2 regions of the Bradyrhizobium sp. IC3195 genome follow, and region 1 is predicted to be linked to the other one. Evidence: predicted binding sites of a transcription regulator. Region 1 holds the regulator's gene; the other holds the start of a gene.
The links. The regulator LexA, encoded in region 1, represses DNA repair genes until DNA is damaged. The targets are predictions, from matches to a motif close to TGTTCNNNNTGTGTTCNG.
Positions count from the first base shown of each region.

Region 2: the regulator LexA is predicted to act here: its motif matches at 10,887-10,904, upstream of I6F09_RS26510 (YifB family Mg chelatase-like AAA ATPase).

Region 1 covers NZ_JADYVG010000009.1:54,611-70,279, reverse strand. The annotation lists gene I6F09_RS19045 (carbohydrate ABC transporter permease) at 1-567, opposite strand, end outside; gene I6F09_RS19040 (sugar ABC transporter permease) at 560-1,483, opposite strand; gene I6F09_RS19035 (ABC transporter substrate-binding protein) at 1,480-2,766, opposite strand; gene I6F09_RS19030 (ROK family transcriptional regulator) at 2,827-4,005, opposite strand; gene gltA (citrate synthase) at 4,184-5,485, opposite strand; gene gltX (glutamate--tRNA ligase) at 5,630-7,057, opposite strand; gene I6F09_RS19015 (glutamine--tRNA ligase/YqeY domain fusion protein) at 7,213-8,889, shown strand; gene I6F09_RS19010 (SgcJ/EcaC family oxidoreductase) at 8,907-9,293, shown strand; gene I6F09_RS19005 (ComEC/Rec2 family competence protein) at 9,416-11,695, shown strand; gene I6F09_RS19000 (GAF domain-containing protein) at 11,702-12,643, opposite strand; gene I6F09_RS18995 (hypothetical protein) at 12,861-13,295, opposite strand; gene lexA (transcriptional repressor LexA) at 13,681-14,382, opposite strand; gene glp (gephyrin-like molybdotransferase Glp) at 14,559-15,669, opposite strand, start outside.
Region 2 covers NZ_JADYVG010000017.1:5,760-21,428, forward strand. The annotation lists gene hemW (radical SAM family heme chaperone HemW) at 1-733, shown strand, start outside; gene I6F09_RS26460 (penicillin-binding protein activator) at 834-2,066, opposite strand; gene rsmI (16S rRNA (cytidine(1402)-2'-O)-methyltransferase) at 2,421-3,371, shown strand; gene I6F09_RS26470 (YraN family protein) at 3,358-3,759, shown strand; gene gshB (glutathione synthase) at 3,770-4,714, shown strand; gene cpaB (Flp pilus assembly protein CpaB) at 5,074-5,895, shown strand; gene I6F09_RS26485 (type II and III secretion system protein family protein) at 5,906-7,423, shown strand; gene I6F09_RS26490 (CpaD family pilus assembly protein) at 7,473-8,204, shown strand; gene I6F09_RS26495 (AAA family ATPase) at 8,201-9,490, shown strand; gene I6F09_RS26500 (tetratricopeptide repeat protein) at 9,610-10,407, opposite strand; gene I6F09_RS26505 (PilZ domain-containing protein) at 10,488-10,733, opposite strand; gene I6F09_RS26510 (YifB family Mg chelatase-like AAA ATPase) at 10,962-12,500, shown strand; gene I6F09_RS26515 (hypothetical protein) at 12,609-13,076, shown strand; gene I6F09_RS26520 (PAS domain-containing hybrid sensor histidine kinase/response regulator) at 13,305-15,548, shown strand; gene I6F09_RS26525 (histidine phosphatase family protein) at 15,634-15,669, shown strand, end outside.

The DNA of each region.
Region 1 (15,669 bases):
GAAGAAGCCGGCGCCGTCGATGCGGGCGGCCCTGATCAGTTCATGGGGAATGGCGACATAATAATTCCGGCAGAACAGCGTGGTGAATGAGAGCCCCTGAATGGTGTGAATCAGCACGAGGCCGGTCAGGGTGTTGATGAGGCCGACGTCCCGCAGCACGATGGTCCAGGGCAGCAGGCGCATCTGCTGGGGGAGGAACAGGCCAAGCGTCACGATGCCATAGATCCAGTTGTCGCCTCGGAAGCGCCAGAGCGACACGGCGTAACCGGCGATTGCGCCGAGCAGGGTGGAGAAGATCGTGGCGGGAATCGTGACCAGCGCGGAGTTCAGCATGTAGGGCCGGATGCCGGCGCAGGTCTCGGCGACGCAGAAGCCGCTCCAGGCTGCGGCGTAGTTGCTCCAGGCCAGATGCTGCGGCCAGCCGATCATCGATCCCTGCGCTATCTCCTCGTTGCTCCGCAGCGAGTTCAGCACCACGACCACGAGCGGCGCGAGCCAGGCCGCGGCGATCAAGAAGACGGCGAGATAGACCAGAATCCGGGTCGGTGCGAAGCTGCGGTCAGGCATGGGCGCCTCGCCGTCGCTGGATGTATCGCCACGCCGCGTAGGGCAGCAGCACCGCGAGAAGAATGAGCAACATCAGCACGGCCGCCGCCGCGCCGCGGCCGAGCAGGCTGCGCTGGAACATCAGGTCGTAGACGACGAGTGCCGGCAGCTGGGTCGCGATTCCCGGTCCGCCGTTGGTGAGCGCGCGCACGAGATCGAAGGTCGAAATCGCGAACTGCAACTGGATCACCACGACGGTGACCGTGATCGGCCACAGCGACGGCAGGATGATACGCCGGTAGGTTCGGACCGCTCCCGCGCCGTCGATCTGCGCGGCCTTGATGATGTCGGGATCAACCGAGCGAAGGCCGGCAAGGAACAGCGCCATGGCAAAGCCGCAGGATTGCCAGATCGCGGCGATGACAATGGTCCAGATCGCCATGTCGCGGTCGATCAGCCAGTCGAACTTAAAGGAGGTCCAGCCGAGGTCGTGCACCAGCTTCTGGATCCCGAGACCGGGATTGAGCAGCCAGCTCCAGACCGTGCCGGTGACCACGAAGGACACCGCCAGGGGATAGAGGAAGATGGAGCGCAGCACGTTCTCGCCACGAATGCGCTGATCGAGCAGGATCGCGAGGATGAGGCCGGTCGCTGCGCTCAGCAGCACGAAAGCGCTGCCGAACAGCAGCAAATTGTCGAAGGCGATTTGCCAGTTGCGCGATGCCGTGACCGCCGTGTAGTTGCGCAAGCCGACCCAGCCCGCAACGGGAACGAGGGTGGACGGCGTGAACGAGATCCAGATCGTCCAGAGCGAAAACGAGACGAGGTGCGCCGCCGACAGCAGCAGCGGCACCCAGATCGTCAGATATTCGGGCAGCCGGCGCACCCATTCGGGAAGAGCCGGCCGGCCCGGTCTCATCGTGGCGGCATTGCTCAACGCGCGCCCTCGACGGCCTCGGCGAGGCGGGTGGCTGCCTGCTCCGGCTTGATCGTCTTGTTCTTCACGTACTCCGTGATTACGTCGATCATCGCCGCGGTCATTCCGTTTTCCTGCGCCATGTTGTGCGCCATGCTGAGGACGGCCTGATCGCTGGCGATGGCCTCCTTCAAGGCCTTCGAGGTTGTTCGTTGCCCTTCCGACCAGCCTTCGCCTGATAGATCGACGTCAGTGCGCACGGGGATGGAGCCGGTGATCTGCGAGTACATGGTCTGGATCGCCGGATCCATGACGAGCTGAGCCATCAGGGTCTGGCCGGCTTGCAGGTCCGCCTCCTTGCGCTGCCAGAAGATGAAGGCGTCGGCATTCAACAGGAAGACCGGCTTGCCGTTGTCGCTCGGGCCTGGCGCAATCAAGAAGTCCTCGAGCTTGAAGCCGGCATTGCGCAATACGCCCTGCGCCCATCCGCCCATGATCATCATGCCCATGTCGCCGTCGATGAAGCGCTTCAGGTTGGTCGAGAAATGCTGGGCGCCGACGTTGGGGTCCATCCAGTCGGCGATCTTGCGCACCTGGGCGAACGCGGCCTTGATCTCCGGACCCTCGAGGGCCTTCTTCTCGAGATTCATGATGGCCGCGCGATAGGCGAGCGGACTGATGCCCGCGAGAGCCGCCTCGAATTTCTGTCCGTCGTCCGGGCGGGTGCCGCCATTGGCGATGGGAGAGGCGACTCCGCCCGCCTTCATCTTTTCGGCGAGGTCGTTGAAGTCGGCCCAGGTGACGGGGACCTTGTCCGCCTTCGCCTTGTCCATCGCGCGCTTGGACAGGAAGAGCATGTTGGTGCTGTAGATCTGTAGCGGCAGCGCAATCCATTTGCCGCCGGGCTTGTGCAGCTTTGCAAGGTCCGGAGCGACAACCTTCTCGTAGCCGGCGGCCGCGACGAGGGCATCGAGATTTACGGTGGGCGCAATCTTCGACCAGGCCGCAATCTCGGGCCCCTTGAGCTGCGAGCAAGCCGGCGGATCGCCGGCCATGATCTGCGCGCGCAGCTTGTTCATCATCTCGGTGGTGAAGCCGGGGACGGGCGAGTGCTGCCAAACGCCGCCCTTCTCCTCGAATTTCTTGCCGAGCGCCGTAATGGCCGCCCCGTCGCTGCCCGCCGACCATTGCGAGATCGCGGTCAGTCGCGGCTTGGCCGCGCCTTGCGCGCGGGCAAGGTGCGGAAATGCGAGCGCGGCAGCGGAGCCAGCGAGCAGACGACGCCTTGTTGTTGTGATCGGCATGGCAGTTCCTCCCGGTGTGAAATCTTTCGCGCTTTACAGGCCGTTTGGGCTCAGCGCATGTCAGGCCGCCTCCGTCGATGCCGCGGGCATGCCGCCACGGCTGGCGAGACAAAAGGCGGCGAAGGCGAGCGCAGCCTGCGGATCGTTGCCGGTCGACGGCGGCACGAAGGCGAGGGAGACCTGCGCCAATTTGCGTCCGCCCAGCAGGCAGGCGTCGATGCCATCGACCAGTGCTTGCCGATCCTCTTCAGCGAGAAGCGACGGCCAGCCGCTGATCGCAACGCCGCCGCACGGCTTGACGTTCAGCGTATTGCCGATCGCAAGGCCGAGCCGGAACAGCCGACGGCGCAAATCCTGCCGCACGCGCGATGAGATCGGGACCGTGTTGACCCATTCGTTGCCGAGCTGGAGCAGCTCGGTCTCGGAAACGCCGAGAAGCGCAGCCAGCGCGGGAATCGACGTATAGGCCTCGACGCAGCCGTGATGTCCGCAGCGGCAGCGCGGTCCGTCAGGCCCGAACACCATGTGGCCGAGCTCGATCGGCTGCAGAGCATCGGTCTCGGCCGGATCATCCATCCAGGCGCCGGCGACGCCGTGGCTGACGAGCACGAACAGATGCGTGTCGTTGAACGGGTAGTTTTCCGTGCGGCAGCGGTGAAAGGTGGCATGCGCGACGACCGAATTGGTGAATTCGAGCGGCACGCCCGCGAACGTCTCGCCGAACATGTCGCTGATGCGAGCGACGTCGCAGGGAATGATCGGATTGGCCGATATGCTGAGACGGCCGAGGCCGGGAATCGAGACGCCGATCTGCGAGAGGGTGATCCGGCGGCGCCGCGTCCAGTCGCGCAACAACGTCATCGCTTCGCGAAATGCCCGGCCGACGGTCTCGACGTCAGGCGTCTTCGGGAGCGGCACACGCTCGGTGTAGTGCAGCTCACCCGACAGGCCGCCGACCCCGACGCTGAGCCGCTGCGTCGTCAGCTCGAAGGCTGCCAGCGCCACCGCGTGGTCCAGCGACACGAGACCGGTCGGGCCGCCGACGTAAGGGGCAGGGCGCCGCACTTCCTCGATCAGGCCTTCGGCCTTCAGGTCAAGCAGGATGCGCGACAGGCTCGCTTCCGACAGACGCACGGCCTTGGCCAGTGGCGGACGAAACGAGCCGCCCGACTGAAGCAGATGAGTCAAAATGGCAGCGCGCGTCTGCCGCCGACTTCTCGGCTGCTCCGGCATTTCCATCCCTGTCGTCATTCTTACTTAGAGTAAGAATGCGCGCGGAGCATTTCGGCTGTCAAGGCGCTTGCCGCCGTGAGCATGGACTTGTTGTTGTGCGCGGCAGCACGAGGAAAGTGCGGGCGCAAAACAAAACGGCGCCATCTTGCGATGGCGCCGCTGCGAAAGGCGTGATGGCCTGACGTTAGCGCTTGTCGATCGGCACGTAATCGCGCTTGGCGACGCCGGTGTAGAGCTGGCGCGGGCGGCCGATCTTCTGTTGGGGATCCTCGATCATCTCGCTCCACTGGCTGATCCAGCCGACGGTGCGGGCGACCGCGAACAGCACGGTGAACATCGAGACCGGGAAGCCCATCGCCTTCAGCGTGATGCCCGAATAGAAATCAACGTTCGGGTAGAGCTTGCGGTCGATGAAGTACTGGTCGCTGAGCGCGATCTTCTCGAGCTCCATCGCCACCTTCAGCATCGGATCGTCGCCATGGCCGGTCTCCTTGAGCACGGCATGACACATCTTCTGCATGATCTTGGCGCGCGGATCGTAGTTCTTGTAGACCCGGTGGCCGAAGCCCATCAGGCGGACTTCGGAATTCTTGTCCTTCACCTTGGCGATGAACTCGGGGATCTTGTCGACCGTGCCGATCTGATAGAGCATGTTCAGCGCGGCTTCGTTGGCGCCGCCATGGGCCGGGCCCCAGAGGCAGGCGATGCCGGCCGCGATGCAGGCGAACGGGTTGGCGCCCGAGGAGCCGGCGATGCGCACCGTCGAGGTCGAGGCGTTCTGCTCGTGGTCGGCGTGCAGGATGAAGATCTTCTCCAGCGCGTCGGCGAGCACCGGGCTGACCTTGTAGTCTTCGCAAGGCACCGCGAAGCACATGTTCAGGAAGTTCTCGGCAAAGCCGAGCGAGTTCTTCGGATAAACGAAGGGCTGGCCGACGGTGTATTTGTAGGCCATCGCAGCCAGCGTCGGGATCTTCGCGATCATGCGCATGGAGGCGATCATGCGCTGCTTCGGATCGTTGATGTCGGTGCTATCGTGATAGAACGCGGCGAGGGCGCCGACGGCGGCAACCATGATCGCCATCGGATGGGCATCGCGGCGGAAGCCCTGGAAGAAGCGGGCCATCTGCTCGTGCACCATCGTGTGATGGGTCACGCGGTAGTCGAAATCCTTCTTCTGCGCGGCGGTCGGCAGGTTGCCGTAGAGCAGGAGGTAGCAGGTCTCCAGGAAGTCGCCATGCTCGGCGAGCTGCTCGATCGGGTAGCCGCGGTATTCCAGCACGCCCGCGTCGCCGTCGATATAGGTGATCTTGGACTGGCAGCTCGCGGTCGAGGTAAAGCCCGGATCGTAGGTGAACAGGCCGGACTGGCCGTAGAGCTTGCCGATATCGATGACGTCAGGCCCGACGCTGCCGCTGAGGATCGGAAGATCGAAATTCTTGTTTCCGACCGTCAGCGTCGCGGTCTTTGGGCTTTCTTTTGCGTCCATCAGAGGTCCCCGATGTGTGGTGAGACGGGCCGGAGCCGGAGACCCCCAGGGCGACCATGGGGGCAGGCCGGATGTTCCAGAATGTGGAGGAGATGGGTATATTATTGCTATGTGCGCTGCAAGATCGCCGCACGCATGGTCGACTTACGTCGTAGACTGATCCCTAAGTCGGCCGAGGCTTTCCTGGCGTCCAAGCACCTCCAAAACCTCAAATATACCAGGGGACGTCGTCCGTCCGGTGAGCGCCGCCCGAAGCGGCTGGGCGACCGCGCCGAGCTTGAGACTATTTTCCTCGGCAAAGGCGCGCAGCGCGGCCTCGGTGGTGGCGCCGCTCCACGTCTCGACTTTCTCCAGCGCGGAATGTAGCTGGCCGATCAGCTTGCGGTTCTCGGGCGTCAACAGCGCCTGCGCCTTGGGATCCGGCGCCAGCGGCCGGTCGGCGAAGATGAAATGGGCGCCGTCGATCAGCTCGATCAATGTCTTGGCGCGCTCCTTGAGCGCCGGCATGGCCTTGAGCAGCTGCGCGCGCGTGGTGTCGTTTAACTTGGCCTTGATCTCGTCGCGGCTCGGCACGACGTGGTCGAGCACGTCCTCGAACATCTTCACGAGCGATTGATCGTCGGCGTGGCGGATGTAGTGGCCGTTGAGGTTTTCCAGCTTGGCGAAATCGAAGCGGGCGGCGGCGCGGCCGACGCTGCCGAGATCGAACGCGTCGATCATCTCCTCGGTCGAGAAGATCTCCTGGTCGCCGTGGCTCCAGCCGAGCCGGACCAAGTAGTTGCGCAGCGCAGCCGGCAGGTACCCCATCGCGCGGTAGGCATCGACGCCGAGCGCGCCGTGCCGCTTGGAGAGTTTCGAGCCGTCCGGGCCGTGGATCAGCGGGATATGGGACATGCTGGGCAGCGCCCAGCCCATCGCATCGTAGATCTGCTTCTGGCGGGCGGCGTTGATCAGGTGGTCGTCGCCGCGGATCACATGGGTGACGCCCATGTCGTGGTCGTCGACCACCACGGCGAGCATGTAGGTCGGGTTGCCGTCGCCGCGCAGCAGGACGAGATCGTCGAGGTTCTCGTTTTGCCACACCACGCGGCCCTGGACCTGGTCCTCGATCACGGTCTCGCCGGTCTGCGGCGCGCGCAGGCGGATGGTGGGCTTGACGTCGCTCGGCGCCGTCGCCGCGTCGCGGTCGCGCCACATGCCGTCATAGAGGCGGGTGCGCCCCTCGCTGCGCGCCTTCTCGCGCATGGCGGCGAGCTCTTCGGCGGTGGCGTAGCAGCGGTAGGCCTTGCCATCGGCGAGCAGCTGCTCGGCAACCTCGCGGTGCCGGGCGGCGCGGGCGAACTGGTAGATGACCTCGCCGTCCCAGCCGAGCTCGAGCCACTTCAGCCCGTCGAGGATGGCGCCGATCGCCGCCTCCGTGGAGCGTTCCCGATCGGTATCCTCGATCCGCAGCAGCATCTTGCCGCCGTGCTTCTTGGCATAGAGCCAGTTGAACAGCGCCGTGCGGGCGCCCCCGATATGGAGGAAGCCGGTCGGCGAGGGAGCGAAGCGCGTGACGACGGAATCGGACATTCTTGGCAGGGCCTATGCATTGGAGGCGGTGGTGTATAGCAGGAACGGGACATAACTAAAGGGCGACGGCGGACCCGGCAGGCCTTGCTTATGCTCTTGGCGCGGCCACGCGAATTTGGCAGAAGAACCGCTGATTTCCCTACAGGATTTTCGTAATGACAGAACCGGTGGCAGCTGAGGTTGGGCGCGATTTCATTCGTGACATCATCCAGGCCGACCTCGATCAGGGCAAATACAAGGAGATCGTGACCCGGTTCCCGCCGGAGCCGAACGGCTACTTGCATATCGGCCACGCCAAGTCGATCGCACTCAACTTCGGCGTCGCCCAGGAGTTTCCGGGCCGCTGCCACCTGCGCTTCGACGACACCAACCCGGTCAAGGAAGAGCAGGAATATATCGATTCAATCCAGGCCGACGTGCGCTGGCTCGGCTTTGACTGGGGCAAGAACCTGTTCTTCGCCTCGGACTATTTCGACCGCCTGTACGAATGGGCGGAGCAGCTGATCCGCGACGGCCTCGCTTATGTCGACGACCAGACCCAGGAGGAGATCCGCCTCTCGCGCGGCACGTTGACCGAGCCCGGCAAGAATTCGCCGTTCCGCGAACGCTCCGTGGAGGAGAACCTCGACCTGTTCCGCCGCATGAAGGCGGGCGAATTCCCCAACGGCGCGCGCGTGCTGCGGGCCAAGATCGACATGGCCGCGGGCAACATCAATCTGCGCGACCCAGTGCTGTACCGCATCCTGCATGCGCACCATCCGCGCACCGGCAACGCATGGTGCATCTACCCGAGCTACGACTATGCCCACGGCCAGTCGGATGCCATCGAAGGCATCACGCATTCGATCTGCACGCTGGAGTTCGAGGACCACCGACCGCTCTACGACTGGTTCATCGAGAAGCTGCCGGTGCCCTCACAGCCGCATCAGTACGAATTCGCGCGGCTGAATCTCACCTATACGCTGCTGTCCAAGCGCGTGCTGACCCAGCTCGTCCGCGACGGCCATGTCGCGGGCTGGGACGATCCGCGCATGCCGACCATGGCGGGCATGCGTCGCCGCGGCGTGCCGCCGGCTGCACTTCGCGAGTTCGTCAAGCGCATCGGCGTCGCCAAAGCCAACAGCGTGGTCGATGTCGGCATGCTGGAGTTCTGCATCCGCGAGGAGCTGAACCGCACGGCGCAGCGGCGCATGGCGGTCTTGAAGCCGCTCAAGGTGGTGATCGAGAATTATCCGGAAGGGCAGACCGAGGAGCTCGAGGCGATCAATCATCCCGACGATCCCTCGGCCGGCACGCGGAAGATCACGTTCGGCCGTGAGCTCTATATCGAGCAGGACGACTTCATGGAGAACCCGCCGAAGAAGTTCTTCCGCCTGTCGCCTGGCAACGAGGTGCGGCTGCGCTATGCCTATTTCGTCAAGTGTACCGGCGTGATCAAGAACGACAAGGGTGAGGTGGTGGAGCTGCGCTGCACCTATGATCCCGCGACCAAGGGTGGCAACGCGCCCGACGGCCGCAAGGTCAAGGCGACCATGCACTGGCTGCCGGCGGCGGCCTCCAAGCCGGCGGAGATCCGCATCTACAACCAGCTGTTCGCCAATCCGAGCCCGGATGCCTCGAACTTCGCGACCGATCTCAACCCGAACTCGCTGGAGATCCTCGCCGATGCGCGGGTCGAGGCGTCCGTTGCGGAGAGCAATTCGACCGAGCCGATGCAGTTCGAGCGCCAGGGCTATTTCGTGCGTGACAAGGACTCGACGCCCGGCAAGCCGGTGTTCTCGCGCACGATCGGTCTGCGCGACACGTTCGCGAAGGAAGTCGCCAAGGGTTGAGAAGGGCTGAGCAGGACATGAGCAGCGAGGCCGACGCCATCGTTTCCGCCATCATCGCGAAATGGTGCGCCGGCTTCGCGACGCTCGATGCGGCCGCGCTGTCCTCGCTCTATGCGAAGGACGCATTCTTCTTCGGCTCCAACCCGAAGCTCTATCGCGGCCGGGACGGCGTCGCCGAATACTTCAACGGCCTGCCGCGCTGGCGCAGGCCAAGCGCCGCGTTCTCCGATGTGCACGCCGCGCAGGCCGGCCCTGATCTGATCAACATGGCCGCGACCATCACGTTCGGTCTCGCGGGCGAGCGGGATGATCTCGTCGTCAAGATGAGCTGGGTCATCATCCGCGAGGACGGCGGCTGGAAGATCGTCAATCACCACGCCTCGTCGCAGGCGCCGCTGATCTAGCAACGGGCGCCAGCCCGGAGAAAGTAGGGCGGTCTTCGCCTGTTCCCGATCCGTACCGCTATTCGCGCAGCCGCACGGTCCGGTAGCCTCCGCAGCCGTCGCGTATCGTAAGGTGCAGGGGAATGGCGGAGCCGGGCCGGCCAGGACGGTCCCAGGGAGTTGCCGGGACGTGGCCGGTCGGCCGCGCTACCCCGGCCGGCGGTTTTGCGCCGGCGGGCTTTGGCATCTGGCCGGCGATCATCGAGACGCTGCGCCAATGGGCTCGGGGCGAGGCCGGGCCTGGCCGGCTGTTGCCGTGGGTGCCGGTCGCCTTCGGCGGCGGCATTGCGCTTTATTTCGCCGCCGATCATGAGCCGGTGCTGTGGGTGGTTGCCGCCACAGCCATCGCGCTGATGCTCGGCGCGGTGCTGCTCCGGCGGAGCCGGCTGTTTGCGCCCGCCATCATGCTCGCGGCGGTCGCGGCTGGTTTTGCCGTGGCGACCTGGAAGACCGCGCGTATCGCGCACACCGTTTTGGCAAAACCGCTCTATTCGGTGTCGCTGTCGGGCTTCGTGGAAGCGCGCGACATCCGCGAGCGCACCGACCGCTTCGTGCTGCGCGTCAGCGCGATGGAGGCGCAGCGCAGCGACGTCAAGCTCGAGCGCGTCCGCCTCTCGGTGCGCAAGGGCACGGCGCCTGAGGTTGGCAGCTTCGTGCAGCTGAAGGCGCGGCTGCTCCCGCCGATCTCGCCGGTGCGCCCCGGCAGCTATGATTTCTCGCGCGACATGTTCTTCCAGGGCATCGGCGCCTCCGGCTTCGTGATGGGCGCGATCACGGCGTCCACGCCGCCGGATGCTGGCGGCCTGCGGCTGCGCTACGCGGCCTTCATGCAGGGCCTGCGCGATGCGATCGATGCGCGCATCCGCGCAACGCTCGAAGGCGATAACCGCGCGATCGCGACGGCGCTGCTCACGGGGCGGCGCGATGCGATCACCGCGCCTGTGAACGATGCCATGTTCGTCTCGGGACTCGGCCATGTGCTGTCGATCTCCGGCTATCACATGGCGGTCGTCGCCGGCGTCGTCTTCTTCGCGGTGCGCGCGCTGCTGGCCTTGATCCCGGGGCTGGCGGCCGGCTCTGCCATCAAGAAATGGTCGGCCGCCGCGGCGCTGGTCGCGGCCGCGTTCTACCTGTTGCTGTCGGGCGCGGAGGTTGCAACGCAAAGATCGTTCTTCATGACGGCGGTGGTGCTGATCGCAGTGATGGTCGACCGCCGCGCCATCACCTTCCGCACGCTGGCGGTTGCCGCGCTGATCGTGCTTGCGGTCGCGCCGGAGGCGTTGGTGCATCCAAGCTTCCAGATGTCGTTTGCGGCAACGCTCGGGCTGGTGGCGCTGGTGCAGATCGGCATGCCGAACCTGCTCGCATCGCCCGATCATTCCGCGACTGCGCGGATCGCGTTGTGGGGCGGCCGGGAAATCGCGATGCTGTTCCTGGCCTCGCTGATCGCGGGGCTCGCGACCACGCCATACGCCGCCTTCCACTTCCATCGCGTGACCCCATACGGCGTGCTCGCCAATCTCGGCGCCATGCCGGTGGTCTCGGCGCTGGTGATGCCGGCCGGGCTGTTGGGGCTGCTCGCGGCGCCCTTCGGGCTCGACGGCGTGTTCTGGTGGTTGATGGGGATCGGCATCGAGTGGATGGTCCTGGTCGCGCGCTGGGTGGCGGCCCTGCCGGGCGCCGTCGGCCGCATTCCCGCCTTCGGGATCGCGCCGCTGATCGCAGCGAGCCTCGGGCTCATCGTGATGGGCCTGTTGCGCACGCCCTTGCGCTGGTCCGGCGCCCTGGTGCTGCTGGCAGCGATCCTCTGGGGACTGTCGGTGCGGCAGCCCGATATCCTGATTGCCGGGGATGGCGCGAGCGTCGCGGTCCGGGGCGGGGATGGGCGCTTGCAGGTGATCCGCGCCAGCAAGGACAGCTTCCTGCTGAAGGAGTGGTTGGCTGCCGATGCCGATCCGCGCGATGCCGGCAACGCCTCGTTGGCGAGCGGGGTGTCGTGTGACGAGTCCGGCTGCGTGGCGCCGCTCGCGGACGGACGACTGATCGCGTTGGCGACGCGTATCGACGCGCTGGCCGATGATTGCAGCCGCGCCGCGCTGGTGGTGACGGCGCGGCCTGCGCCACCCGATTGCGCGGCGATGGTGGTCGATCGGGCGCGTCTTGCCAGTCAGGGCGCACTGGCTCTGACGAGACGCGGCGAGGGCTTTTCGGTGCAGGCGGTGAGGACGAGGGGAGCAAGCCGTCCCTGGCTGCCGGCCGGCGCCGGCGAGGGGGATTTCGACGGCAGCCTCGTGCCGAAGGCGGCCGTGCCCCGCAACCGGGACGCAACGCCATCGGAGGCCGACTTGCAGGCCGACGATTGACGCGGATCACAAATACCAGGCCAGCACGGCGTCAAGCCTTCCGTTGCCGATAACCGGCAGGGCCACCATTCGGCTCAGCCCGGCTGCGCAGGCTTCGGAGCCGGCGATCGAGCCGTCAGAGGTGAGATCGTCGTTGAGCGCGGGCATGCCGGCGGCCCAGGCGCCGCCGATGCTGCCTTCGCCCCTGGCGATGGACTGCGCCGCATAGCGTGCGGCGAGGTCGGTCTGCGCGCTGCAATCGCCGGCGCGAAAGACCAGCGCCGAACGGCCCTCGTTCGGGACCCAGATCTCGAAGCGTCGTGCAATCGGCGTTGCCTGCGCGGAGAGGAATGTCAGAACCCAGGTCTGGTCGGTACCGGTTCGGTAGGGCACGCCGACGCCGAGATTGATCCCGACCTTGGCGGCGTCCTCCCAGCGCAGGAAACTCTTGGCGTCGTGCAAGTCCTTGATGATCAGCGGCAGGCCCGCCTTCCAGGTGCGTCCGGGCAGGCCGAAGCCGCGCGGAAATCTGGTGTGGCGGGAGTTGAATTCGAACATGTCCGCGGTGCCGTAATAGCCATCGACGAGCCCCATCTCATGCGAGAGATCAGGATCGTTGTGCCAGAGTTCGATCGCGCCGACATGCGCCTCGTCGTCGCCGCAGAACAGCACCAGCACGGCTTGCAGGAATTCGCCCGCGAACACCGGCACCGCCACGCCGCAGGTGAGGCCGGCCGCAGCGGCCTGATCGGTCCGCTTGAAATAGGAGTTGGCGAATTTCGTGAGGATGACGGGGTGGCCACAGGCCCAGGCCTTGCCTGGAAGTCCCTCGTCATATCCGAAGTGCAGCTCTTCGCTGACGGCTTTGAACGCGGACAGCCCATCGTCGTAGAGGCCGCCGCCGAATTCCAGCCGCATGCGCGTCCGGTCGGGTACCCAAAGTTCAACGACGCGAATGAAGGTCTTCATCGAGCGTGTCCGCCGCCTCAAACCACGACAGCATCGGTCATTTGGCTGCGGAGCGGACGTTCAAAATGCGGGCAGCACGGCCCAAACTTCGTGCGACGACGAGGCGCGGCGGTGGGCTCGCCGATCGAATGTCCTGAAACACAAACTTACCGGGCTCGCCGGCCTCGGCCGGCGACGGCAATTTCAATCCCGGGCTCGGCCTGTCGGCCGAAGGGCGTCAGCCGATCGGCAGGCGCGTGATCGTGGGCCGCGTGTCGGCGACGATCTGCGGCTTGTGCTCGCGCTCGGGGGCTGGCTGCGTCACCGGCAATTGCAGCACGGTCGCGCGCTGACCTTCGACGAGCTGCGTCACCAGCACGTATTTGCCGTCGGGGAATTCGATCGCGTCATGATGGCGATCGGGAATGTGCGGGTCGATCTTGCCGAACTTGCCGACGCGAGAGTTCACGGTGCGCGTCCAGATCCAGCGGTTGTCGTAGCGGACATTGTCGGCGAAAGCGAGCTCCGTCCCCGGCAGCAGACAGACCGCGACGGAGGGATCGGCTTCGGAAGCGAAACCGCGCGTCGAGGTGCCGCGGAAGGTTGTCGTGACGATCGTCTCGCCGACTTCGGCGGGGCGCGTCGCGACGGCATGCAGGCTGTAGTCACACATCGGGTGCTCCTCATGCTGGGATAGCGACCCGCGTCTCTTTCGAGGCGCAGGCCTCTATCAGAGTGGAAGCATACAACGCTCTGCTCGGTTATGGGCAAATCTGCGGCTCGCGTCCGCAGCGCGCGATCACATTATCTTTCCCGGATTCGATAGGAACAAACCTCGCGTCCTTGCATTCGGCCGGAGCTATCAGCACTGCCGGCACAACTCTACCGGCGAAGCAGAAATGGCTGCGCGCCTGCGCGGGGGAATGTCGCGCGGGAAGATGGACCGGACAGCCGGCGCAGAACCAGAGAAACCGTCCAGCCGGAGCGGACAAGTATCCGCTCCGATCCTGGATCGCCGATGCCGATCGAAACGCGCGCGGCGCTTGATGTTTCCCGTATCAGTACTTCCGGTAAAGCCCGATCAGCTTGCCCTGGATCTTCACGCGGTTCGGCGGAAGAATGCGGACCTCGTAGGCGGCATTGGCGGGCTCGAGCGCGATCGAGGCGCCGCGGCGGCGGAAGCGCTTGAGCGTGGCCTCCTCGTCGTCGATCAATGCCACCACGATGTCGCCGGTATTTGCGGTCTCGTTGCGCTGGATCAGCGCCATGTCGCCGTCGAGGATGCCGGCCTCGACCATCGAATCGCCGCGCACTTCGAGCGCGTAGTGCTCGCCCGAGCCGAGCATGTCCGGCGGCACGCTGATGGTATGGCTGCGGGTCTGCAGCGCCTCGATCGGCGTGCCGGCGGCGATGCGGCCCATCACGGGCACCGCGACGGGGCGCTCGCCCTCGTCCGCGGGCGGGCTGGAGCTCGCGCGCACCTTGCCGAGATTGCCCTCGATCACGCTCGGGGTGAAGCCACGGCGATTGCCGGCGGCGGCCTGGAGCTCGGGCAGCTTGATCACCTCGATGGCACGGGCACGGTTGGGCAGGCGGCGAATGAAGCCGCGCTCCTCGAGCGCAGTGATCAGGCGATGGATGCCTGACTTCGAGCGCAGGTCGAGCGCATCCTTCATCTCGTCGAAGGACGGCGGCACGCCGCTTTCCTTCAGACGTTCGCTGATGAACCGCAGAAGCTCGTATTGTTTGCGCGTCAACATCTCGACCAAAGTCCCCCGGTTGATGTCGTTCGATTCCGACACGATGAAGCCGGCACTAAGCCGCTACATCCTCGAAACAAATCATGAACGGACACTATATGTTCGATATGTGTTCCGCAACTGCTTAATTTATGGTGAACGCGGCCAAGCTCGCGGAATGCGTGTGGCTGGGCGGCTCAGACGGGCAGCCGGAGCACCTCGCAAGGCGTGCCGGCCTCGGCCTTCGGCGCGAACGGTGCGCGCACCAGAAGTACCTGTGCCGCAGCGAGATTCGCAAGAAGGGAGGAGTCCTGATGGCTGACCGGAAGGGCGACGCGCGTGCCGTCGTCGCGCTCCTCCAGCCGCGCGCGCAGATAGTCCTCGCGCTGGTCGTTGGCGGCGAGATCGCGGCCCAGCACGGCGCGCTCGCGCCGATGATGAATCGCTGAACGGCCCGACAGGGCGCGAATCAAGGGGACCATGAACAGGAAGGCGCACACGTAGGACGACACGGGATTGCCGGGCAGGCCAATCACGCGCATCGCGCCTATCCGACCGTGCATCATCGGCTTGCCCGGCCGGATCGCGATCTTCCAGAACGCCATCGCGATGCCTTCGCCCTTGAGCGCCTGCTGGACCAGGTCGTGGTCGCCGACCGAGGCACCGCCGGTCGTGATCAGGATGTCGGCGCCGCTCTCGCGCGCGCGGCGGATGCCGGCGGACGTCGCCTCCAGTGTATCGGCGGCAATTCCGAGGTCGATGGTCTCGGCGCCCTCGCTGCGGGCGAGCGCATGCAGGGCATAGCCGTTGGAATAGACGATCTGGCCGCGACCAGGCGTGGTGCCCGGCATCACGAGCTCGTCGCCGGTGGCGAGAACGGCAACCCTCGGGCGGCGGATGATGGCGAGATGCGGATGATTCATTCCGGCGGCAAGGGCGAGATCGCGCTCGGTGAGGCGGATTCCCTTGCGCAGCAGCACGTCGCCTTCGCGGAAGTCGACGCCTGCAGGGCGGATGTGCCGGCCGAAAATGGCGGCTTCCTTGATCGTCACATGTTTGCCGTCGGCAGCCGTGTCCTCCTGGATCACGACGGCATCGGCGCCGTCGGGAACGACGCCGCCGGTGAAGATCCGCACGGCTTCGCCGGGGCCGACGCTTCCCGCGAGCGGCCGGCCCGCCGCGACCTCGCCGACGACGGTCAACCTCGAATCGTTTGCCGCGTCGGCCGTGCGCACGGCATAGCCGTCCATCGCCGACATCGCCTCCGGCGGCTGCGTGCGCCGCGCCGCGACATCGCGGGCGAGCACA
Region 2 (15,669 bases), on a different contig from region 1:
CAGCGCGCGCGAAGCGCTCGATGCCGTCGCCATCGCGCGCCGCGCGTTCGACCGCTATTCGTTCGACCTGATCTACGCCCGCCCCGACCAGACGCCGGCGATGTGGGCGGGCGAGCTGCGGCACGCCATCGATGAAGCGGCCGAGCATCTGTCGCTCTATCAATTGACGATCGAGGAAGGCACGCCCTTCTTCGGCCTGCACCAGGCCGGCAAGCTGAAGACGCCGGACGAAGCGGTCGCCCGCGCGCTCTACGACGTCACGCAGGAGACCTGCGACAAGCTCGGGCTGCCCGCCTACGAGATCTCCAATCACGCGCGGCGCGGCGCCGAATGCCGGCACAATCTGGTGTACTGGCGCGGCGAGGAATATGCCGGCATCGGCCCGGGCGCACATGGCCGTCTCGACATCGACGGCGTGCGCCACGCCACCGCCACCGAGAAGCGTCCCGAGGCCTGGCTGATGCGGGTCGAGACCAACGGCGACGGTGTCGTCAGCGACGAGCTCCTCAACAGCGAGGAGCGCGCCGACGAATTCCTGCTGATGGGTTTGCGTCTCGCCGAAGGCATCGATCCCGAGCGCTACAAGGCCCTCGCCGGCCGCCCGCTCGACCCCCGCCGCATCGCGCTCTTGCGCGAGGAAGGAGCGATCACCGTGGATGCGACGGGACGGCTGCGCGTGACCAGCAGCGGTTTTCCGGTGCTGGATGCCGTGGTCGCGGATTTGGCGGCTTAGCGGATCTCGTAGCCCGGATGGAGCGTAGCGCAATCCGGGACGGTCTCACCGCGTGGACAGAACCCGGATTACGCTGCGCTCCATCCGGGCTACGAAACCATTACGCCCCAAAGCTCTTCGGCGAGCCCGCCACCGCAACGCCGCCGCCTTGCGTCACCTTCATCACGGCAAGTCCGCGTTCATTCGTGCCATCAGCACGGAAGCGGAACAGGCCGTCGATGCCGGCGAAGCCTGAGGGGTTGGTGAGCACGTCGGAGGAGAAGCGCTGGCCGCCTTGCGTGCGCGCCAGCGCGGCAACGAGCGCGACCGCGTCATAGGAAAGGGTCGCGGTGCGGATCGGCTCGGCGCCGTATTTCGTGCGGTAGCGGCCGGAGAAGGCGCGGAAGCCGGCCGGATCGGGCGCGGCGTAAAGGCCGCCCTGCAGCGCGGCGCTGGCATAGACGCGCGGATTGTCCCACAGGCCGGTGCCGAGCAGCTGGATGTTGCGCAGGTTCGCGCCCGCGGCCGTCATCGCATCCGCCACTGACACGACGGCATCGCCGTCATCGGCAATGAATAGCGCGTCCGCACTGCCGAGCTGCTGCGCCACGGTGCGCGCGGGCGTGGCGCGATCGGCACCGTATTTCTCGAACGCAACGATGCGCCCGCCGCGCCGCGGCACCGCCGCCTTCACCGCGGCCTCGACGACATTGCCATAGGCGTTGTCGGGCACCAGCACCGCGACGGAGCGCTTTCCGATGCCGGCGGAATATTCGACGATGCGGTTGACGTCGGACTCCGGCAGGAACGAGAGCAGATAGACGCCGCGTCCGGCGATGCTGGAATCGGTCGAGAAGGCGATGACGGAAATGCCGCGCGTGCGCGCGACCTGCGCCACCGCCGGCACCGATTGCGCGAACAGCGGCCCGAGGATGATCTCGGCACCCTCGTCGACCGCCTGCTGCGCGCCGGCCTGCGCGCCTTGCGGGCTGCCATTGTCGTCCTTGATCAGGAGCTGGATGTTCGGGTTCTGGAACTCGGCCAGCGCCATCTCGGCGGCGTTGCGCATCGATTGCGCGGCGAGCCCGGCATTGCCGGCCGCGGAGAGCGGCAGGATCAGGCCGACCTTCACGCCGCCGGTGCCGGCGGTCGTCGCCTGCTGCTGCGGGCCTGCCGGCTGAGCCGGCGGCGCGGAGCTCGAGAACGGGTTGGAGAACTGGCTGAGGCTTTGCTGCACGCCGGCGCAGGCCGACAGCACGGGCGCGCCGAGCAACAGGCCGAGCGCAGTCCGCCGGGTCGCCCCTGGCGATGGGGATCCCGGAAGGTGAGACTTTGGATGACGCGGGCCGACCATGGCAGCTTCTCTTCCGACCCGCCGTCGCCGGCTGATCACGACATTGCTTTCCGCGACGGGGGGCCGCGGATTCAGGCAGTGTGTCGGCAAATAGTTAACCAAAACAAAAGGATAACAACCGCTTAACGCGGCCGCAATCCCGTCCCGGCAGCTCTTCGCCGTCACTCATTCACTCATCAAGGCGGCGTTTCCGTCGCGAATATGGCGCGAGGGCCCCTCCTGCCTCCCGGCGCGATCTCGACCGATCACATTCCCGTCCGTTCCTCGCCCCTCACCTGGATACGATCTTTGGGCACGATCTTTTTCGGCGAGCCGGTTCCCAGCCTTAGCGATCGTGCCTAAGTTGGCTCCATTATGCGCGCAAAGCCGGCCCCGATAAATACGCCTGAAGCTCAAGACGCCGCCTCGCGCGGTTTCTCCATCGATGCCCATCGGCTCGCGGCGCCGAAGGCCGCGCCGGGCCTCCATCTGGTCGCGACCCCGATCGGCAATCTCGGCGACATCACCCTGCGGGCGCTGCAGACGCTCGCCGGCGTCGATGTCATCGCGTGCGAGGACACCCGCATCACGCGCCGCCTGACCAAGCGCTATGCGATCACGGCCCAGCTCAAGCCATATCACGAGCACAATGCGGAGGCCGCGCGTCCCAAAATCCTCGAAGCCCTCGGGCAAGGCGGCTCGGTCGCGCTGGTGTCGGACGCCGGCACGCCGCTGATCTCCGATCCCGGCTTCAAGCTGGTGCGCGAGGTCTGCGCCGCCGGCCATGCGGTGTATGCGCTGCCCGGCCCGTCCTCGGTGCTGGCCGCGCTGTCGGTCGCCGCGCTGCCGACCGACCGCTTCTTCTTCGAAGGCTTCTTGCCGGCGAAATCAGCCGCGCGGCGCAGCCGTCTCGCCGAGCTCGCCCGCATTGACGCGACGCTGGTGATGTTCGAGTCAGGCAACCGAGTGCAGGATACGCTGGCCGATCTCGCCGAGATCATGGGGCCGCGCGAGGCCGCGATCTGCCGCGAGCTGACCAAGCTGCATGAGGAGATTTCGCGCGCCACGCTGAGCGAGCTGGCGCGCGAGGCTGCAACGCTGGAGACACGCGGCGAATTCGTGCTGGTGATCGCTCCGCCCGCGGCCGACGCCGAGGTTCTGACATCGGACGCGCTCGATAGTCTGTTGCGCGAGCAGCTTTCCGCACACAGCGTCAAGGATGCCGTGGCGCACGCGGTCGCGTTGTCGGGCCGGCCGCGCCGCGAGGTCTATGCCCGCGCGCTCGCGCTCGCAAAGGATTCGCGGGGCAGCGATGGCGAAGACTGAGATTCCTGCGGAACCGAAGGTCGCGTCGCCCGAGCGCGTCGCAGCGTTCCAGACCGGTATTTCCGCTGAGAGCCGTGCCGCCGCCTACCTCATGGCCAAGGGCTACCGCATTCTCGCCAAACGTTACCGCACGCCGCATGGCGAGATCGATATCGTGGCGCGGCGCCGCAACCTGATCGCCTTCGTCGAGGTTAAGGCCCGCGCCACGCTGGACGAGGCCGCATTCGCCGTGACGCCGCGCCAGCAGCAGCGCATCATCGACGCCGCCCAAGGCTGGCTCGCAGCGCATCCCGAGCATGCCGAATTCGAATTGCGATTCGACGCCATGCTGATTGCGCCGCGCTCGCTTCCGCGCCATGTGTTGGCGGCATTCGACGCCTCGACCTGAAAGGCAGCCCATGAAACTGAACGTCGCCGTCCAGATGGACCCCATCGCCCGCATCAACATCAAGGGCGATTCCACCTTCGCGCTGCTCTTGGAGGCGCAGAAGCGCGGCCATGGCCTGTCTTATTACACGCCCGACAAGCTCTCGATGGTCGGCGAGGAGCTGGTCGCACCGGTTCAGCTCCTGACCGTGCGCGATGAGCCCGGCGACCATTTCACCCTCGGCGAGCCCAGGCGCGAGGCGCTGAACGGGTTCGACGTGGTGCTGCTGCGCCAGGATCCGCCGTTCGACCTCGCCTACATCACCTCGACGCATTTCCTGGAGCGCATCCATCCGAAGACGCTGGTCGTCAACGATCCCGCCTCGGTGCGCAACGCGCCGGAAAAGCTGTTCGTGATGAATTTTCCGCAACTGATGCCGCCGACGCTGATCTCGCGCGACCTCGATGAGATCAACGCGTTCCGCGACAAGTACGGCGCGGTGGTCATGAAGCCGCTGCACGGCCATGGCGGCGCGGCGGTATTCCGCGTGATGCCGCAGGACATGAATTTCGGCTCGCTGTTCGACATGTTCTCGGTGACGTTCAGGGAGCCCTGGGTGATCCAGCAATTCATCCCCGAGGTGAAGCACGGCGACAAGCGCATCATCTTGGTCGACGGCGAGTTCGCCGGCGCGGTGAACCGCGTGCCGGCCGCGGATGACCTCCGCTCCAACATGGTGCGCGGCGGCGCGGCGCAGGAGACGGAGCTCACCCCGCGCGAGCGCGAGATCTGCGCCACGGTCGGCCCGGCGCTGCGCGAGCGCGGCCTGCTGTTCGTCGGCATCGACGTCATCAACGGCAATCTCACCGAGATCAACGTGACCTCACCGACCGGCATCCGCGCCATCGCGCGGCTCGGCGGCCCGGATGTCGCGGCGAAGATCTGGGACGTGATCGAAGCGAAGCGGAAGAAGTAGAGCTCCTGCGCGCAGCCCGGATCGAGCGTTAGAGAATCTGACGCCCCCCACTTGCACCGGCCCCGGATTACGCTTGGTCTCCATCCCGGCTACGGACGACGCTCGCGGCCACCTCGCGCGCTAACGACGTATTCACCATGACGCCGCGCGCGTCGTGCGAACGTACGTGCCCGCGTAGGTGAAACTACGGGGTCGTTGGCCGACCCAATAACGCCGCGTTCACCATCTGCCGAAAACCAGCATCGCGGCCGGCGATCACGTTCGGCCTCGCAACACCCCTTATACTTTTGCTGCCTACTCATCGACGCGGGGGAACACGCCAGGTGCGGTTCGAGTGCCCCGCGTAAGAGTAGAAGCGTATGAATACCGCACGCATTGTCGTTCTCGTCATCGCTCTCGGCGCCGGCGGCGTCGCTGCATATCTGGCGAGCGGCTATCAGAATCCGCCCGCGGCCGTCCTGCCCGTCGCCGAGAAGCTGCCGACGGTCGAGGTCCTCATCGCCAAGAACGACATCCAGCTCGGCCAGGCCGTGAAGCCCGAGGACCTGCAATGGCAGGCCTGGCCCGCGGCAACCGCCAGCAGCGCCTTCATCCGCCGCGACAGCAGGCCGGAGGCACCGACCCAGATCGCGGGCTCGATCGCGCGCGTGCCGTTGATGCAGGGCGAGCCGATCCGCGAGCAGAAGCTGGTCAAGGCCGAAGGCTCCGGCTTCATGGCCGCGATCCTGCCGTCCGGGATGCGTGCCGTCTCCACCGAGATTTCAGCCGAAACCGGCGCCGGCGGCTTCATCCTGCCGAATGACCGCGTCGACATCGTCCTGACCCGCCGGCTGAAGAATCCGGACGGCGGCAACACCAACGGCCCGACCGGCGGCAACGACCTCATCCTGTCCGAGGTCATTCTCACCAACATCCGTGTGCTCGCGATCGACCAGGCCCCGAAGGAAAAGGAGGGCCAGAACGCGGTGGTCGGCAAGACCGTCACGCTCGAGCTGCGGCCCGACCAGATCGCTACGCTTTCGGCCGCACGGCAGGGCGGCACTCTGACACTCGCGCTGCGCAGCATCGTCGATGCCAACGCAGTCGACGGCACGCCCGAGGACCAGGCGATCAAGCGCCCAGGCGGCGTGAACGTAATCCGTTACGGCGTCCAGGCACGGCAACTGACGTCACAGAAGTGATGGGGACAGCATGAACTACGGGGGTGATCGGACGGGCTTGCGCATTCGGGGGAAGCGCGTGCGCTCGGTCCTGGCGGGGACGATGTTGGTGCTGGGGCTGCTCGCGGCTTCCGGCGTCCTCAGTGCTGCGGAGGCGCCGGTCGGCGACCAGGCGCCGATGCAGGCGTCGGATCTCGGCTTATCGTCGGTTGGGACTATCGCACCGGCGCGGTCGCGCTTTCTGTCGCTCGGCATCGGCAAGTCCGTCGTCATCGACCTGCCGCGCGAGGTCAAGGACGTGCTGGTGGCCGATCCCAAGATCGCCAATGCGGTGATCCGCTCGGCCCAGCGCGCCTATATCATCGGCGGCCAGGTCGGCCAGACCAACGTCGTGTTCTTCGCGGCCGATGGCCAGCAGGTCGCCTCCTATGACATCGCGGTGAAGCGCGACCTCAACGGCATGCGTTCGGCACTGCGCCAGTCGCTGCCGGGCGTCCAGATCGAGGGCGTCGGCGACAGCGTGATGCTGACCGGCTCGGTGTCGAGCCCGGTCGAGGCCCAGCAGGCCGGCGACGTTGCCGCAAAGCTGGTCGGCGGCGCGGACAAGGTCGTCAACAACATCGTCGTGCGCGGCCGCGACCAGGTCATGCTCAAGGTCGTGGTCGGCGAAGTCCGCCGCGACATCGTCAAGCAGCTCGGCGTCGATCTCAGCGCCAGCCTGAATGCCGGCACGGCGGTCGTGAATTTCAACAATTCCAACCCATTCTCGGTCTCTGGCGGACCGATCGTCAGCAGTAATGGGCTCGGCGTCACCGGCCTCGCCAAGGGCGTCGCCACCGTCAACGCCACGATGCGGGCAATGGAAAGCGCCGGCGTCATGCGGACCCTGGCCGAACCGAGTCTGACCGCGATCTCGGGCGAATCCGCCACTTTCATCGCCGGCGGCGAATTCCCGATTCCCGGGGGCTACGCCTGCGATCCGGTCACTCACGTCTGTACCACCCAGGTCACCTACAAGAAGTTCGGCATCTCGCTGAACTTCACCCCGGTCGTGCTCAGCGAAGGCCGCATCAGCCTGCGCGTGATGACCGAGGTCTCGGAGCTGTCGAACACCAACTCGATCACGTTGACGCAGGCCGTGACCGGGTCCTCGACCAACTCGATCACCATTCCATCGATCCAGACCCGCCGCGCCGAAACGACCCTGGAGATTCCCTCGGGCGGCTCGATGGCGATGGCCGGCCTGATCCAGCAGCAGACCAAGCAGGCGATCAACGGACTGCCTGGTGTCGACCAGGTGCCGATCATCGGCGCGCTGTTCCGCAGCCAGGACTTCGTCAACAACGAGACCGAGCTGATGGTGATCGTGACGCCTTACGTGGTGCGCGCGGTTGCCCAGAAGGAATTGTCGCGGCCCGACGACGGCTTCGCGCCGGCCTCGGACGCACAGAGGGCGCTGCTCGGCCGGGTCAACCGCCTCTATGGCATCGCGAGCCGTGTCGATCCGGTCGCCGGCACGCCGGGCGATTTCGGCTTCATCATCGACTGAGACGAACGGTTTGGGGACCGGGCAAGGCAGGGGCAGGAGGGATCAGGGGATGACGACAACATCAGCCGATCGACGGCGCAATTTGCGGCTCACGCTGGCACTGACGGGCCTCTCCGTCATGCTCGGCGCCTGCAACACCACCGAGATCGTCACCCAGACGGTGCCGACCGATTATCGCCAGCGCCATCCGATTGCGGTGCAGGAAGGCAAGAAGTCGATCGTGATCTTCGTCGGCAATAGCAGGGGCGGCCTCTCGGCTGCGCAGCATTCGGACGTCGCGGGCATCGCGCGGGACTGGATGCGCGAAGGCACCGGCTCGGTCGCCGTCGATGTGCCGGTCGACACCGCCAATTCGCGCGCGGCCGCCGCAACCTATCAGGAGATCCGCTCGGTGCTCATGTCCGGCGGCGTGCCGTCGCGCGCCATCGTCCGGCGGCCCTATCGCCCCGATGATCCCGGGCTGCTGCCCACCATCCGCCTGAGCTATTCCAAGATCACCGCGGTCGCCGGCCCCTGCGGGCTTTGGCCCGAAGACGTCGGCCCCAACATCCTCAACCCCGGCTACACCGAGAACCGCCCCTATTTCAATCTGGGCTGCGCCAGCCAGCGCAATCTCGCCGCGATGATCGACAACCCGGCTGACCTCGAGCAACCGCGCGCCGAGACGCCCGCCTATACCGCACGGCGCGAGATCGCGTTCGATCGCTATCGCAAGGGCACGACGACGACGACCACCTATCCCGAATCCGACAAGGCCAAACTCAGCGATACCGCCAAATGACAGGCATCCACGACGAAGACGCGGACGATCCGCAGCATCCCGAGGAACACATCGCCCCGGTTCCTCGCATTTCGGTGCAAGCCTTCTGCGAGACCGAGCAGACGCTCAAGGCGGTGACCGCGGCTGGCCAGGACCGCCGGCTCGCCAAGGCCCATCTCAGCGCCAAGGATGGCGGCCTCGCCGCGGCGATCGAAGCCTATGAATCGATGCCGACGCCGAACGTGATCGTCATCGAGTCCGACGGCACGCGCGACATCCTCGAAGGACTGGACGACCTCGCCGGCGTCTGCGATCCCGGCACACGCGTGGTCGTGATCGGTAGCCCCAGCGACACCGCGCCCTATCGCGAGCTGGTGCGCCGCGGCGTCAACGACTACGTGGTCGGCCCGGTCGAAACCATCGACGTGGTCCGCTCGATCTGCAGCCTGTTCTCGGCCTCGGAAGCCATCATCACCGGCCGCGTCATCGCCGTGGTCGGCGCCAAAGGCGGCGTCGGCGCGTCCACCGTCGCGCATAATCTGGCCTGGACCATCGCCCGCGATCTCTCGCTCGATTCCGTCGTGATCGATCTCGACCTCGCCTTCGGCACCGCGGGCCTCGACTACAACCAGGATCCGGTGCAGGGCATCGCCAACGCGGTGCTGTCGCAGGACCGGCCGGACACGGCGCTGATGGAGCGCCTGCTCGCCAAATGCACCGATCGCCTCAGCCTCCTGGCGGCGCCCGCCACGCTCGACCGCGTCTACGATTTCGGTGCTGAAGCCTTCGATGCCGTGTTCGACACGCTGCGCATGACGACGCCCTGCATCGTGCTCGACGTGCCCCATCAATGGTCCGGCTGGACCCGGCGCGCGCTGGTGAACGCCGACGACATCGTGATCGTGGCCGAGCCCGATCTCGCCAATCTACGCAACACCAAGAACATGCTGAGCGTGCTGAAGGCGGCGCGACCGAACGACCGGCCGCCGCTGTACTGCCTCAACCAGGTCGGCATGCACAAGCGTGCGGAGATCGAGGTCAAGGCCTTCGCCAAGACCATGGAGAGCCAGCCGATCGCGGTGATCCCGTTCGATTCGAAACTGTTCTCGACCGCGGCCAATAACGGCCAGATGATCGCGGAGGTCTCCAGGACCCACCGCACCACCGTTCTGTTCCAGAATATGGCGAACCGCCTCGCCGGCCGCGGCGAGGTGAAGAAGCCGAAGCGCTCGCTGCTCGAGCCGCTTTTGAAGAAGCTGAAGGGCAAGTCGGGGCGCAGCTCGGCCCCGCATCGCAAGGCGTCGTAGGCGCGGCTTATTTGAGCATGATCTCCGCGCAAACGCCTTCCGCGTTTGTCGCGAGGGAAAACCGCTTCACACTTTGCGCTGACGCGGCCCTTCGGGTCCGGATCATGCTCTGGGGCGGACTACCTGTCCGCCCGCTGCTGCTTTTTCGCCAGCAGCTGCTTCAGCGCCGCGACCTTGGCCGCGGCCTGGTCCGGCGGCAGATCTGCCTTGACGAGGATTTCGGCCTCGGCCTCGCGACCCTGCAATCCCAGCACGAGCGCCAGATTGGCGCGGACCCGCGCATCGTTCTGATTGCGCTGATGGGCGCGGCCGAGCACCTGTTCGGCCTTCGATAGATTATTCTGCAGCATGTAGGACAGGCCGAGATTGGACAGCACGGTCGGCTCGTTCGGCACGATCTTCAACGCCGCAGCGTAATATTGCTGGGCTTCCTCGTTGCGGCCGAGCTGGTCGAGCACAGCGCCCTGCGCCGACAGGATGCGCCAATCGGGATCCTCGGGCGAATGCGCCCGGCCGAGGACGTCGAAGGCCTGCTGGAAATTGCCGTTGTCGGCGAGCGCGCGGCCGTAGCCGGCGAGCAGCGCCTTGTTGCCAGGACGGGCGAGCACGGCCTGCTCCAGCACTGCGACCGCCTGCGCGCGCTGGCCGCTGCCACGCAGCGCCTTGCCGTATTCGAGAGCAATGGCGGGATCGCTCGGCTTGGCGCGATAACGCTCGCGAAGTGCGTCCATCTCCGGCGTGGGGTCGGCCTTGCTGTCGGACTTGCCGTCAAACTTGGCGGCGGACTCCCGCTTGCCGCCGAGCGCACCGGTGACGTCGTCGATGCCGGCCGTCTGACAGCCGCCGAGGGCGAGGATCAGGACGGCGGAACACAGATATCCCGCCGGGGATAAGGCGAGGAACGAACGCTTGGGCATACTCTGATCACTCGGCAACTGATCAGAGATGCTTACCCATTAACGCTAAAGTCCCGTTAAGGAGGCGCGCCTGTTGAGGTTCAGTCGACGAACTCGGCGCCGAATTCGCAGCCGATGCGCCAGCGCAGGCGGCATTGGCGGGAATAATCAGGCGCGAAGATGATGGTGAATTGCGGCGGCACTTCCAGAAATTCCGCCACCACTTTCACGCCGCCATCCGAAATGTCCGTGATCGTGCAATCCCGCGGCAGCGAGCCCGCGCCAAAATGGATCTTGGCGAGGCGGCTGCACACCCGACGTTCGCTTCTCCGGCGATTTGCAAGCATTTGAACTGTTCACCCGTTAGACCACGGCCCATCCCGCAGCCCTAGGAGTAGCGGACATTCGTTGGAATGTGCTGAGGAGAGAAGGCGGCATTCGAGACGTAGTGTCTGGGCTGCGTTTACGATTGGTTAGGATTTGACCGGCCGCCAAGCGATTGTTCCCGTATTGTTCTTGCGGAAACGGCCGCGCTCTGCTACCCCTAATTGCAGCAATGGGCAGGCTGGTTCGGCATGGTTCAGCGGGTTTCTACCGTCGCCTTTGAGGGGATCGAGGCCCGCGCGGTCGACGTGCAGGTGCAGGTCGCGCCTGGCCTGCCGGCCTTTGCCATCGTCGGCTTGCCGGACAAGGCGGTGTCGGAGGCGCGCGAGCGGGTGCGCTCGGCGCTGATCGCCTCGGGGCTGGCGCTGCCGGCGCGGCGGATCATCGTCAATCTGGCCCCGGCCGACCTCCCGAAGGAGGGCAGCCATTACGACCTGCCGATTGCGCTTGGGCTGATGGCCGCGATAGGCGCCATCCCGCCCGATGCGCTGACCGGCTTCACCGTGCTCGGCGAGCTCGGCCTCGACGGCTCGATCGCGCCGGTGGCCGGCGTCCTTCCCGCCGCGATCGGCGCCAATATGCGCGAGGAAGGACTGATCTGCCCGGCGTCCTGCGGCTCCGAGGCGGCGTGGGCGAGCCCGGACATCCAGATCATTGCCGCACACTCGCTGATCCAGATCGCCAACCATTTCAAGGGCACCCAGGTGCTGTCGCGGCCGACGCCGAAGGTGCACGAGGCCGCCGCCTCGACGCTCGACCTGCGCGACATCAAGGGCCAGGAAAGCGCCAAGCGCGCGCTGGAAATCGCGGCCGCCGGCGGGCACCACCTGCTCATGATCGGCGCGCCGGGCGCGGGCAAATCGATGCTGGCCGCGCGCCTGCCCTCGATCCTGCCGCCGCTGTCGCCGAGCGAGCTGCTCGAGGTCTCCATGATCGCCTCGGTCGCCGGCGAGATCGAAGGCGGCGCGCTGACGGCGCGGCGCCCGTTCCGCTCGCCGCACCATTCCGCCAGCATGGCCGCGCTCACCGGCGGCGGCGCGCGCGCCAAGCCCGGCGAGATCTCGCTGGCACATCAGGGCGTGCTGTTCCTCGACGAATTGCCGGAGTTCGATCCGCGCGTGCTGGATTCGCTGCGCCAGCCGCTGGAGAACGGCGAGGTCGCGGTGTCGCGCGCCAATCATCGCGTCACCTACCCTGCCCGCTTCATGCTGGTCGCGGCGATGAATCCCTGCCGCTGCGGCAATGCGTTTGAGCCCGGCTATGCCTGCAAGCGCGGCCGCATCGACCGCTGCACCGGCGATTACCAGGCGCGCATCTCCGGTCCGCTGATGGACCGCATCGATCTGCGCATCGAGGTGCCGGCGGTGACGGCCGCCGACCTGATCCTGCCGCCGCCGTCGGAAGGATCGGCCGAGGTCGCCGCCCGCGTGGCGGCGGCGCGCGACATCCAGCTGGCGCGCTATGCGGATGCAGGCCTGCCCCATGTCCGCACCAATGCTGAAGCCCCCGCCTCCGTGCTGGAGGAGATCGCAAAGCCGGATGCGCAAGGCGCCAAGCTGCTGCGCGACGCCGCGGAGACCATGCGCCTGTCGGCGCGCGGCTATCACCGCGTGCTGCGGGTGGCGCGAACGCTGGCCGACCTCGACCATGCCGACAAGATCGGCCGGCTGCACCTCGCCGAAGCGCTGTCGTACCGCGCACTCGCGGAGGATGTGCGCCAGCTGGCTTGATCATTCCGCGCATCAACCCGGCGGTAACGACTTTCCTTTACGCTCTGCAAACCATAAGGCCCGACGCGTTTCGGTTGTGAGTTCCCGGGGCCTAGCGAGTAGAGCGTCATGTTGCGTTTCAAGTTCCTGGCCTCGGCTGTTCCCCTGTTGGCGGCTGCGGTGTTCGCCCGCGCCGAGATCGGATCGGTGTCGCATCCCTGCATCGCGCTGGGCGACACATCGGTCGAGCTCACCTCGCTGTTCTGGACCGCCGGCGTGCATGTCGCCTTCACCGACGATCCCGCGCAGGCGACGGTGCGGGTCCAGATCACCGAGGATGCCGACGCCGCGGATTTTGCCGTGGTCGACGACGGCCTCGGCTCCGAGCCTGACACCTGCCAGGCCAGCCCTTCGACGCGTCTCGTCTCGATCGCCGCGCAGCCGGTCGACGGCGGCCAGGTGGTCTATCTCTCCAGCGAAGGACCGGCGGATTACCGCATCTATGTGCGCTCAAAGACGTTCTCGCCGCGCGAGGCGGCGGCGCTGATCGTCGGCGCCCGCGGCGGCCATGGCCGCTTCCAGGCGGCATCGCTTTAGAGCTTTGTGTTTGAGCATGATCTCCGCGCAAACGCGTTCCGCGTTTGTCGCGAAGGAAAACCGCTGCACACTTTTCGCTAACGCGGCCCTTCGGGTCCGGATCATGCTCTGACCCGTTAACGTCTCGTCAACCCTGTTCGGAGGCGGCGCCACCGCCGCAATTTGTTCGCAAGGTCGGCGGGCCATCGTCGCACGCGGCGGCGGGGTTTCAGCCAAGGGTCGGTTGCGATGGGTCGGACGTTCCGGATCAAGGTGCGCATGCGTCGTTTCAGGCGACGGCATCCGAGGCTCGCTTTCGCGATCCGCTCCTTCATGATCTTCTCGGCGACGTTTGGCGGCGCCTATGGTTTCGTCTCCGGCAGCCGGTCCGACAATTCCGGCTACGATCCCCACACCTTTGCGATCGGCGCCAGCTTCCTGTTCGCGCTCGCCTGCCTCGGCCTTGCGACGCTGAGCATGCGTCTGCGCTTCGTCAATAAGCGGCTGCGGACGCTCGCCGCCCACAACGAAGCCTTGATCGACCGCAATTGGGAGCTGAAGGAAGCGGAAGAGCGCGCCCGCAGCCTGTTCGAGCAGCAGGGCGACCTCATCGTGCTGCGCGCTTCCGACGGCCGCATCACCTTTGCCAACGAGGCCTATTGCGCGCTCGCAGGACAGGCGCGCAGCGCGCTGGTCGGCACGCGATTCGATTTCGACGTGCTGGAGCAGGGCGACAGTGCCCGCGAGAGCAGCGGCACGCGCATCCACGACCAGAAGATCGCAACCCCGCTCGGCGCGCGCTGGATCGCCTGGCGCGAGGGCTATGTCCGCCTCGATGCCGGCCAGCCCGCCGAGTTGCAGAGCGTCGGACGCGACGTCACCGACCGCACCGAGACCGAGCGCGCATTGTCCGACGCGCGCGACCAGGCCGACGCCGCCAACCGCGCCAAGTCGCGCTTCCTGGCGATGGCCTCGCACGAGATCCGCACCCCCCTGAACGGCATCATCGGTATGGGCGGCCTGTTGCTCGACACCGATCTGACGCCGGAGCAGGCGACCTATGCCAGGGCGGTGAAGACCTCGGGCGAAGCCTTGATGGCGCTGATCGAGGAGCTGCTCGACTATTCCAAGATCGAGGCCGGCAAGCTCGACCTCGATCAACGTCCCTTCGCGCTCTCGACCCTGGTCGAAGAGATCACCGAGCTGCTCGCGCCCCGCGCGCAGGCGAAGTCGCTCGAGATCGCCGCCTATGTCGACGAGCGCCTGCCGCTCGAAGTGGTCGGCGACGCCGCGCGGTTGCGCCAGGTGCTGCTCAACCTCGCCGGCAACGCCATCAAGTTCACGAGCAGCGGCGGCGTGGCGCTGATCGTCGAGCCCGGCATCTGGCCGAACGAGATCAGCTTCCTGGTTCGCGACACCGGCATCGGCATCGCAGCCGAAGCCCAGCAGCGCATCTTCCGCGAATTCGAGCAGGCCGACGAGCGCGTCGTCCGCACCTATGGCGGCACCGGACTTGGCCTCGCCATCAGCGAGCGCATCGTCAAGCGTATGGGCGGCCGGATCACTCTCACGAGCGAGCCGGGCAAGGGCTCGACTTTCGAGGTCGCGGTGCCGCTTCCGCCGTCGCAAGGCGGCGCCGGGCAGACCGCATTTCCGAGTCCCGACCTCACCGGCAAGTCGATGCTCCTCGTCGCCGACGGCATCGAAGCCTCGCTCATCGCGCGGCGGCTCGAACGCTGGGGCGGCCAGACCTGCCTGGTTGCAGATGCGGCGGTCGCCGAAGCATTGCTGCCGGAACGCTCCTGGCACACGGTGCTGATCGATCGGGCGATCGGCCCAGCCGCGGCCGATCAGCTCGGTGAGGCCGCCCGCGCGCATGCCTTGCAGCGCCTCGTTCTGCTGACGTCGAGCTCGCGCCACGAGAAGCTGTCGCCGGCTTTCACCGGCTTTCTGGTGAAGCCGCTGCGCGCGGCCTCGCTCGCCGCACGCCTTGCCCTGACGCCGGAGGTCGCCTCGCCCGATCTCGCGCCGGAGCCGCCGCCGGCCTCCGCCGGCCCCGCACCGGCGAAAGGCCTGTCGATCCTCGTCGCCGAGGACAACGAGATCAACGCCTTGCTGATGCGCTCGCTGCTGACCAAGCTCGGCCATCGCGTCGTCATTGCCGTCCATGGCGAGGCCGCGCTGGAATCCTGGCTCGCCGCCTCATCGGCCGGCACGCCCTACGATTTCGTGCTGATGGACATCCAGATGCCGCAGCTCGACGGCATCGAGGCGACAAAGCGCATCCGCGCGCACGAGGCCGCGCTGGGCGATTCCCGGACGCCGATCCTGGCACTCACCGCCAATACGCTGTTGGAGGATCGTTATGCCTGCTTCGAGGCAGGCATGAACGGATTTCTGATCAAGCCGGTCGACCGTGAGAAGCTCGAGGAGGCGCTGGCGGGCCTTGCTGCGTCCCGGCACCAGACGGTTCCGGATCTCACGGGAACCTGATCTCGCCTGACGATCCCAATTGAAATCGAGCGCTTTGCGCGTCACGATCCCTCCGGGGGCATTTTGCAACCAAAGGATTTTGCGCATGAACGTGCTTTGCCGCCTCGCCCTGATTGTTCTC